Regions from separate parts of the Nocardioides sp. S5-5 genome, predicted to be linked through region 1. Evidence: riboswitches for the same ligand, from Rfam matches in the RefSeq annotation. Region 1 holds a riboswitch; the other holds the start of a gene.

What was found. A riboswitch is a leader RNA that binds a small molecule or an ion and turns the genes downstream of it on or off. The one in region 1 is predicted to bind cobalamin.
Region 2: linked by a shared signal. The riboswitch ahead of ACUP6Y_RS23750 (ABC transporter substrate-binding protein) and the one ahead of cobN (cobaltochelatase subunit CobN) in region 1 are both predicted to bind cobalamin.

Annotation. Positions count from the first base shown of each region.
Region 1 covers NZ_CP199913.1:1,911,278-1,915,654, reverse strand. Annotated here, with positions in the region: gene cobN (cobaltochelatase subunit CobN) at 1-2,518, opposite strand, end outside; cobalamin riboswitch at 2,554-2,673, opposite strand; gene ACUP6Y_RS09060 (hypothetical protein) at 2,690-3,232, shown strand; gene ACUP6Y_RS09055 (helix-turn-helix domain-containing protein) at 3,272-3,631, shown strand; gene ACUP6Y_RS09050 (hypothetical protein) at 3,624-4,241, shown strand; gene ACUP6Y_RS09045 (AMP-binding protein) at 4,208-4,377, opposite strand, start outside.
Region 2 covers NZ_CP199913.1:4,905,629-4,910,005, reverse strand. Annotated here, with positions in the region: gene ACUP6Y_RS23755 (iron chelate uptake ABC transporter family permease subunit) at 1-660, opposite strand, end outside; gene ACUP6Y_RS23750 (ABC transporter substrate-binding protein) at 660-1,643, opposite strand; cobalamin riboswitch at 1,706-1,900, opposite strand; cobalamin riboswitch at 2,000-2,216, shown strand; gene ACUP6Y_RS23745 (ribonucleoside-diphosphate reductase subunit alpha) at 2,323-4,377, shown strand, end outside.

The DNA.
Region 1 (4,377 bases):
CCGACTCCGGGTAGGCCCCTTCCTCCGCGAGATAGCGCGCGACCAGCGACTCCGCCATCGCCTGCCCGGTCTGCCAGGCCAGCCGCGAGGGCACCGCGCGCGGGTCGACGGTGTAGAAGTTGCGGCCGGTCGGCAGCACGTTGACCAGGCCGCGCAGCGGCGAGCCCGACGGCCCGGCGGGCACGAAGCCACCGGCCAGCGCGTGCAGGGTGTGGTCGAGCTCGTCGGTGGTGCGGGCCAGCCGCGGCACCACCTCGGTGGCGGCGAACGCCAGCACCTTCCGCACGTCGGGGGACGCGTGCAGCTCGTCGACCCGAGCCGGGTCCCAGGCGGCCTTCTCCATCGCCTCGACCAGGGACCGGGCCTCGGCCTCGACCCGGTCCACCTCGACCGTCGGCGCGTCCGGCGCCAGACCCAGCGCGGCCCGCAGCCCCGGCACCGCCTGTGCCTGTCCGCCCCACACCTGCGCGGCCCGCAGGATCGCGAGCACCAGGTTGACCCGGGCCTCGCCGTCGGGGGCCTGGCCCAGGACGTGCAGGCCGTCGCGGATCTGGACGTCCTTGATCTCACACAACCAGCCGTCGACGTGGAGCAGGAAGTCGTCGAAGTCGTCGTCCTCCGGGCGGTCCTCGAGCCCGAGGTCGCGGTGCAGCTCGGCAGCCCGCATCAGGGCCCAGATCTCGCCGCGGATGGCGGCCAGCTTGGCCGGGTCCATCGCGGAGATCTTGTCGTACTCCTCGAGCAGGCCCTCGAGCCGCGCGATGTCGCCGTACGCCTCGGCGCGGGCCATCGGGGGAATGAGGTGGTCGATGATCGTGGCGTGCGCGCGGCGCTTGGCCTGCGCGCCCTCGCCCGGGTCGTTGACGAGGAACGGGTAGATCAGCGGCAGGCTGCCGATCGCCGCGTCGGTGGCGCAGGAGGCCGACAGCGCGGCGTTCTTGCCCGGCAGCCACTCCATCGAGCCGTGCTTGCCGAGGTGGACGACGGCATGCGCGCCGAAGCCGTGCTGGACCCAGCGGTACGCCGCCAAGTAGTGGTGCGACGGCGCGAGATCGGGGTCGTGGTAGATCGCGACCGGGTTCTCGCCGAAGCCGCGCGGGGGCTGGATCATCAGCACGATGTTGCCGGCGCGCAAGGTGGCGAGCACGATCTCGTCGCTGTCGTTGACGAACAGCCGCCCCGGCGCCGGACCCCACGCCTCGACCATCGCGTCGCGCAGGTCCTCGGGCAGATCGGCGGTCCAGAACCGATAGTCGTCGGCGGAGATCCGCACGTGCGCGTCGGTCAGCTGCACCGACGTCAGCCACTCCTCGTCCTGTCCGCCGGCGGCGATCAGCGCGTGGATCAGGGTGTCGCCGGCGACCGTGTCGTCGTCGAGGTCGAGGACACCGAAGCCGTCGCCGACGTCGTACCCCGCCTCGCGCAGCCTCCGCAGCATCCGCACCGCCGAGACGGGCGTGTCCAGGCCGACCGCGTTGCCGATGCGGGAGTGCTTGGTGGGGTACGCCGACAGCATCAGCGCGATCCGCTTGTCCTGGTTGGGGATCCGCCGCAGCCGGGCGTAGTTGACCGCGAGCCCGGCCACCCGCGCGGCCCGCTCCGGGTCAGCGACGTATGACGGCAGCCCGGCCTCGTCGAGCTCCTTGAACGAGAACGGCGCGGTGCTGATCCGCCCGTCGAACTCGGGGATGGCGACCTGGTTGGCGTAGTCGAGTGGGGTGACGCCGTCGTCGGAGGCCTCCCACTCGGCGCGGCTGCTGGTCAGGCACAGCCCCTGCAGGACGGGGATGTCGAGGGCGGCGATCCGCTCCACGTCCCAGGTCTCGTCCTCGCCACCCGCGCTGACCGAGGCCGGCGTCGAGCCGCCCGCCGCCAGCACCGTGACGACCAGCGCGTCGAGGTCGCCGAGCGCGGCGAACAGCTCGTCCGGCGCCGCCCGCAGCGATCCGGCGAAGATCGGCACCCCGACCGCCTCGCCGGTGGCGTCGATCGCGTCGCACAGCGCATGCACGAACGCGGTGTTCCCACTGGCCTGGTGCGCCCGGTAGAAGAGCACCCCCACCGTGGCCCGGTCCCCGGCCACCGCGGGCCGCTCGACCAGCCCCCACGCCGGGATCACCTCCGGCGGCTCGAAGCCCTCGCCGGTCAACAGCACCGTGTCGGACAGGAACCGGTGCAGCTCGGTGAGGTTGCGCGGGCCGCCCTCGGCGAGGTAGCGGTGCGCCTCCGCCGCGATCCCGACCGGCACCGTCGAGGCCTCCATCAGCTCGGCGCTCGGCGTCAGCTCGCCACCGAGCACCACGAGCGGGCGGCCGGTCGCGCGCAGCGCGGCCAGCTCGGCGTCGTACTGCTGCGGGGAGCCGAGCAGCCGGACGACGACCAGGTCGGCGCCGGTGGCCAGCAGCACGAGCGCGGCGAGGTCGCTGCGCGCCGGGTTGGCCCAGCCGTAGTCGGCGCCGCTGGCCCGCGCGGACAGCAGGTCGGTGTCGGACGTGGACAGCAGTGCGATGCGCGCCATGACGCTCAAAGCCTCCTCGGGGTTCGCGCCCCTCATCGGTAGGTGTGTCCGCGGCCAGTGTCTGGCTGCCCGCCGCCACGAGGGCGACGGGGTCACAGTGGCGGAACCGCCCCGGTCTCACACCGGGTTCCTGCACCGCGGACCTGTGGGGAGTCAGCCTACGGTGGTCCCATGCAGGATCAGCAGGCGCCCGGCATCCACGTGGCCGTTCACGGCCACCCCAACCTGGACACCCTCCTCCTGTGGCACCCCGCGGTCCGCACCGACGCCGACGCGGTGGGCGCCCTGGCGAGCCGGATCGCCACCCGCGGCGGGGTCCGCGTCGTCGTACCCACCTGGGCGGACGGACGCGACCTGCTCCGCTCGGTCCGCTACGCCCGCCAATCGGCCGTGCATCCACCGGACCACGTCTCCGTCGTCGGGTACGGCGCCGCGGGCATCGCCGCGCTCAGCCTGGCCGAGCACCAGCGGCGCCTCGGCATCGGCCTGCGCCGGGTGACCTGCGTCGACGGCGCGGACGGCCTCGCCGACCCGATCAGCGGCCAGCCGCTGGGGCCGCCGGCACCGAGCCCGGCGAGCACGGAGGTCGACATCGTCGAGGCCGCCGATCCCGCCTGGGCGCGGGCGACCGTCGAGGCCTGGAGCTCCGCCGGCTGGGCGGCCTTCGCCATCCCGGCCGAGGAGTTCACCTGGCGCCTCGGCGACACCCCTTGATCGACTTAGCGAAAACGCTAAGATGGGCGTATGCCGCTCATGGACGAACGACCCCCGCGGGGCACCGACCTGCTCGGCCTGCGACAGCGCGCTGGGCTCAGCCAGGCCGAGATGGCCGCCCGGCTGGGGATCACGGCCAGCGTGCTGAGCGCCTACGAGCGGGGCCGGCGCGAGCCTCGGGTCGACATCTTCTTTCGGGCCGTCGACGTCGCCGGCTTCCACGTCGACTACGTCGAGAAGTCGGGGCGCGCACCACAGCGATGGACCGTGCCGAACGCCCAGGAGAAGGCCGAGATACTCGTGAGGGTGGCCGCCCTCGGCATGGCGCTGCCGCGCCGCGACCGTGGCCCACTCACCTTCCCCCATGACGTCTGGAGGAAGGTGTCTGTCGATGCCTGACCACGTCGTGGTGCTCCAGCGGGCGGTCGAGGTGCAGCAGCGACTCGAAGCAGACGGGATCCGGACGGCGATCGGCGGCGCCCTCGCCTTGGCCTACCACGTGACGGAGCCGCGCTCGACTCAGGACATCGACCTCAACATCCTGTTGCCCAAGCAGGACGCGGCGCGTGTCCTGTCCCTCCTTCCTGACGACGTTCGTTGGACGCAGGCGCACCTGGCCGCCATCGAGCGCGACGGCCAGGTCCGCATCATGTGGGACGTCGACAAGCCGCCGCCGATGCCCCTCGACCTGTTCTTCGCCGAGCACGAGTTCCACCACGTCGCGACCGACCGCGCCCTGTGGGTGCCGATGCTCGACGCCGAGGTCCCGATCCTCTCGGCCACGGATCTCACCGTGTTCAAGGCGCTCTTCGACCGCCCCAAGGACTGGGTCGACATCGGTGAGATGGCGTCCTACGGCGCCCCGAGCCTCGACCTCGCCGATGCCGGACGCTGGGTCGCCGAGATCGTCGGCGCCGACGACGCCCGGGTCGCCCGGCTGCGCGACCTCGCCGCGCGTCCACCCGAGCCGCCGGCTCAGTTCACCTGGCGGGATCTGCCCTCCCAGTAGGGCGCGCGCAGCTTGAACTTCTGCAGCTTGCCGGTCGCCGTCCGCGCCAGCTCGGTGCGGAACTCCACCGACGTCGGCGACTTGTAGCCCGCGAGCCGGTCCTTGCACCAGCGGATCAGCTCGGCCTCCATCTCGG
Region 2 (4,377 bases), 2.0 Mb from region 1:
CGTGACCAGCACGCCCGCCCCGAGCCACCGGACGCCGGCGAGCGAGCCCATGGTCCAGGCGAGCACCCGGCGGGCGGCGTCGTGGTCGCCGCTCATCATCACCGCGAACGACGTGAACGCCGCGCACAGCTGCCCGACCGCGACTCCCGCGAGCACGGTCCGCGCGGGCGGCAGGTCGCCGTTGCGTCCGGTGGCCAGGGCGAGCACGAGCACCAGCGCGAGGATCGCGGTGGCGAACGCCGCCGCGCCCAGGGCGGCGCCGCCGACCAGGGTCCCGACGCTGGTCCCGAGCACGATCACCGCGACCGCGCCGACGGTGGCGCCGCCGGAGATGCCCAGCAGGTAGGGGTCGGCGAGGTCGTTGCGGGTCAGCGACTGGAGGACGGCACCGGCCAGGGCGAGCCCGGCACCCGTCGCCGCGGCCCCGACGATCCGCGGCATCCGCAGCTGCCACACGATCCGGTCGTCGATCACGCTGACGCCGTCGACCGGCGCCCCGAGGCGACGCAGCACCACGGCGACGACGTCCGCCGCCGGCACATGCACCGAGCCGACCCCGACCGCCACGACGGCGGTGCCCACCAGCACCAGCGCGAGCACCGCGCCCATGGCCAGGCCGATCCCCGGCCGGCTCCGCGCCGGCCGGGTCGCCTGCAGCATCAGCCGAGCTCGGCCAGCTGGGTGCCGACCGACACCGCGCCGTCGGCGAGCCGGACGCCGGGCGTGGACTCGGAGAACGGCAGCACGACGTACTTCTTCTGCTGGACGGCGCGCAGCCCCTTCAGCACCGGGTCCTTCTCCAGGAGCGCGATCTTGTCCTCGGCCGTCGACCAGCTCGCGTCGGCGAGCACGATCACATCCGGGTCGGCCTGCACGACGCGCTCCCAGCTCACGTTCGCCCAGCCGCCCTCGATGTCGGCGAAGATGTTGGTCGCGCCGACCGCGTCGAGGATCAGCTGCGGCCCGCCCTCACCGGCGCCCGCGAACGCCTCCTTGTCGCCGGAGTCGAACCAGAACACGTCGAGGCCCGCGCCCGGCTTGCTCGCGGCGAGCTCGTCGAGCGCCTTCTCCTGCTCGTCCTCCAGCGCCTCGGCCCGCTCCGGGACGCCGAACACGTCGGCCACGGTCTCGATCTCGTCCCACACCGAGTCGAAGGAGACGTCGGCGCTGGGCTTGTTCTCGCCACAGCCGAAGAGCGAGAGGAAGGAGCCGACGCCGAGCTTCTCCAGCTCGTCCTGCGGGCCGGCGGCCTCGTCGCCGAAGGCGCTGGCGTAGGAGCCGTAGACGAAGTCCGGCTCGGCCTCGAGGAGGGTCTCGCTGTCGGGGTACTCCTTGGAGAGGACCGGCACGGCGTCGTACGCCGCCTTCCACTTCTCCGGCACCGCGTCGTCGAGGTACGCCGTCCCCGCCATCCGGTCGGACAGGTCGAGGGCCAACATCACCTCGGTGGCGCCCTGGTTCATGGTGACCGCGCGCTCCGGCGGCGCGCTGATCGTGGAGGTGAAGCCACAGCTGCCGGCCTTGACGGGGAAGCCGGTGGCGGTCGGTCCCTTGCTCTCGGCCTCCGGCGCGCCGGCGCATCCGGCGAGCAGGGGGAGCGCCGCGAGGGCAGCCAGGAAACGGGTACGACGGGTCGAGGACATGGTCGCTCTTTTCAGTCCGAGGCTCTTGCGCGAAGCCTGTTGTGCGGGTGTGTCGCGGACCCTCGAGATCCACGGCCAGCAGGTCTTCGGACTCGGGATCGATCGGACGGAGCGCCTTCCCGGACCGTCGTGCGTCCAGTGGCTTGCCCTGATTGCTCAGTGCCCCGCCCGTCACCCTCACCGCTGCGCGTCAGTCCCGGATTCGCACCGGGTTCCCTGCTCACGGGTGTGAGTTGACTGGCGAGGCGGACGCTAGCACGCACCGGCCCGACGTTCTTGGTGGGATATCTCACCTCTGCCGCAGCCGACGCGCCGACACCAGATCTAGGTCCCACGAATCTGGGTGACCCCTACATATGGTGGTTCTCGTAGCTGGTTCCTCGCCCCAGCCAGGGGCGCGGAGGCAAGAGGGAACCCGGTGGAAGTCCGGGACTGCCCCGCAGCGGTGAGTGGGAACGACCGCCGTCACACAGCACTGGGTCGCGATGTGCGACCTGGGAAGCGACGGCCAGTAGGACTCCTTTCGAGGAGACGCCCGCGAGTCCGAAGACCTGCCAGCGCGCCGCACCCGCCGGGTGCGGTGGTCCGAGGCCTCGTGGGAAGGCCGACGGCTGAGCAGGCGCGTCGGCGCCGCCCCGCTGTCGTCCCCTCGCGAGCCAGACTCCGAGGGGAGAACACCGTGACCGTCACCGAGTCACCCACCCGCACCACCATGACGGTGCGCAAGCGCAACGGCGAGACCGAGCGCGTCGACGTCACCAAGATCGTGCGCGCCGTCGACCGGGTCAGCGCCGACCTGCCCGACGTCGACCCGATGCGGGTCGCGACCCGCACCATCAGCGGCCTGTACGACGGCGCGACCACCGCCGAGCTGGACCGGCTCTCGATCCAGACCGCGGCCGAGCTCACGGCTGCGGAGCCGGCGTACTCGAAGCTCGCGGCCCGGCTGTTGGCGGGCTACATCGACAAGGAGGTCCGCAACCAGGGCGTGGCCTCCTTCAGTCAGTCGGTCGCGCTGGGCCATGCCGAGGGCGTGATCGGCGACGAGACGGCGCGGTTCGTGAAGGACAACGCCCGCAAGCTCGACTTCGCGATCGACGAGGATGCGGACCGTCGGTTCGAGTACTTCGGCCTGCGCACGGTCTACGACCGCTACCTGCTGCGCCACCCCACGGCGCGGCTGGTGATCGAGACGCCGCAGTACTTCCTGCTCCGCGTCGCCTGCGGCCTGTCCCGTACGCCGGCCGAGGCGATCGGCTTCTACCGGCTGATGTCGAGCCTGGCCTACCTGCCGAGCAGCCCGACGCTGTTCAACTCCGGCACGCGGCACACGCAGATGTCGTCGTGCTACCTGGTCGACAGCCCGCGCGACGAGCTGGAGTCGATCTACAGCCGTTACACGCAGGTCGCGCAGCTCTCGAAGTTCGCCGGCGGCATCGGCATCGGCTTCTCCCGGGTGCGCTCGCGCGGCGCGCTGATCCGTGGCACCAACGGTCAGTCCAACGGGATCGTGCCCTTCCTGCGCACCCTCGACTCGTCGGTGGCGGCGGTCAACCAGGGCGGCCGCCGCAAGGGCGCCGCCTGTGTCTACCTGGAGCCGTGGCACCCCGACGTCGAGGAGTTCCTCGAGCTGCGGGACAACACCGGTGAGGAGGCCCGTCGTACCCACAACCTCAACCTGGCCAACTGGATCCCCGACGAGTTCATGCGCCGGGTCGAGGCCGACGAGACGTGGTCGCTGATCGACCCGAACGAGGTGCCGGAGCTGCCGGACCTGTGGGGCTCCGCGTTCGACGCGGCCTACCGGCGGGCCGAGGCGGAGGGCCGGTACGTGCGCCAGGTCAAGGCGCGCGACCTCTACGCCAAGATGATGCGGACCCTCGCCCAGACCGGCAACGGCTGGATGACCTTCAAGGACGCCGCCAACCGGCACTGCAACCAGACGACCGACGCGCCCGGGGCGGGGAGGCCCGTGGTGCATCTGTCGAACCTGTGCACCGAGATCATCGAGGTCTCCTCCGACGGCGAGACCGCGGTGTGCAACCTGGGCTCGATCAACCTCGGCCAGCACCTGACCGACCGGCACGGCGCCGTCGACGTCGACTGGGACAAGCTGCGTGCGACCGTGCGGACGGCGGTGCCCTTCCTCGACCGGGTCATCGACATCAACTACTACCCGAGCACGCAGGCCGCCGCGTCCAACCCGCGGTGGCGGCCGGTCGGACTGGGGCTGATGGGCCTGCAGGACGTGTTCTTCGCGCTCCGACTGCCCTTCGACTCCCCCGAGGCGAAGGCGCTGTCGACGCGGATCCAGGAGGAGATCCACCTGACCGCGCTGGAGGTGTCCTGCGCGCTCGCCGCCGAGCACGGCCCCCACCCGTCGTACGACGAGACGCGGGCCGCGCGCGGCGACCTCCACCCCGATCTCTGGGGAGCCACCCTGACCCAGCCCGAGCGGTGGGCGGCGCTCAGGGAGCGGATCGCGGAGCACGGGCTGCGCAACTCGCTGCTGATCGCGATAGCACCGACGGCGACGATCGCGTCGATCGCCGGCTGCTACGAGTGCATCGAGCCGCAGGTCTCGAACCTGTTCAAGCGCGAGACGCTGTCGGGCGAGTTCTTGCAGGTCAACTCCGCGCTGGTGCGCGAGCTCAAGACGCGCGGGCTGTGGACCGCCGAGGTGCGTGAGCAGATCAAGCGCGCCGAGGGCTCGGTCCAGGGGATCGCGCAGCTG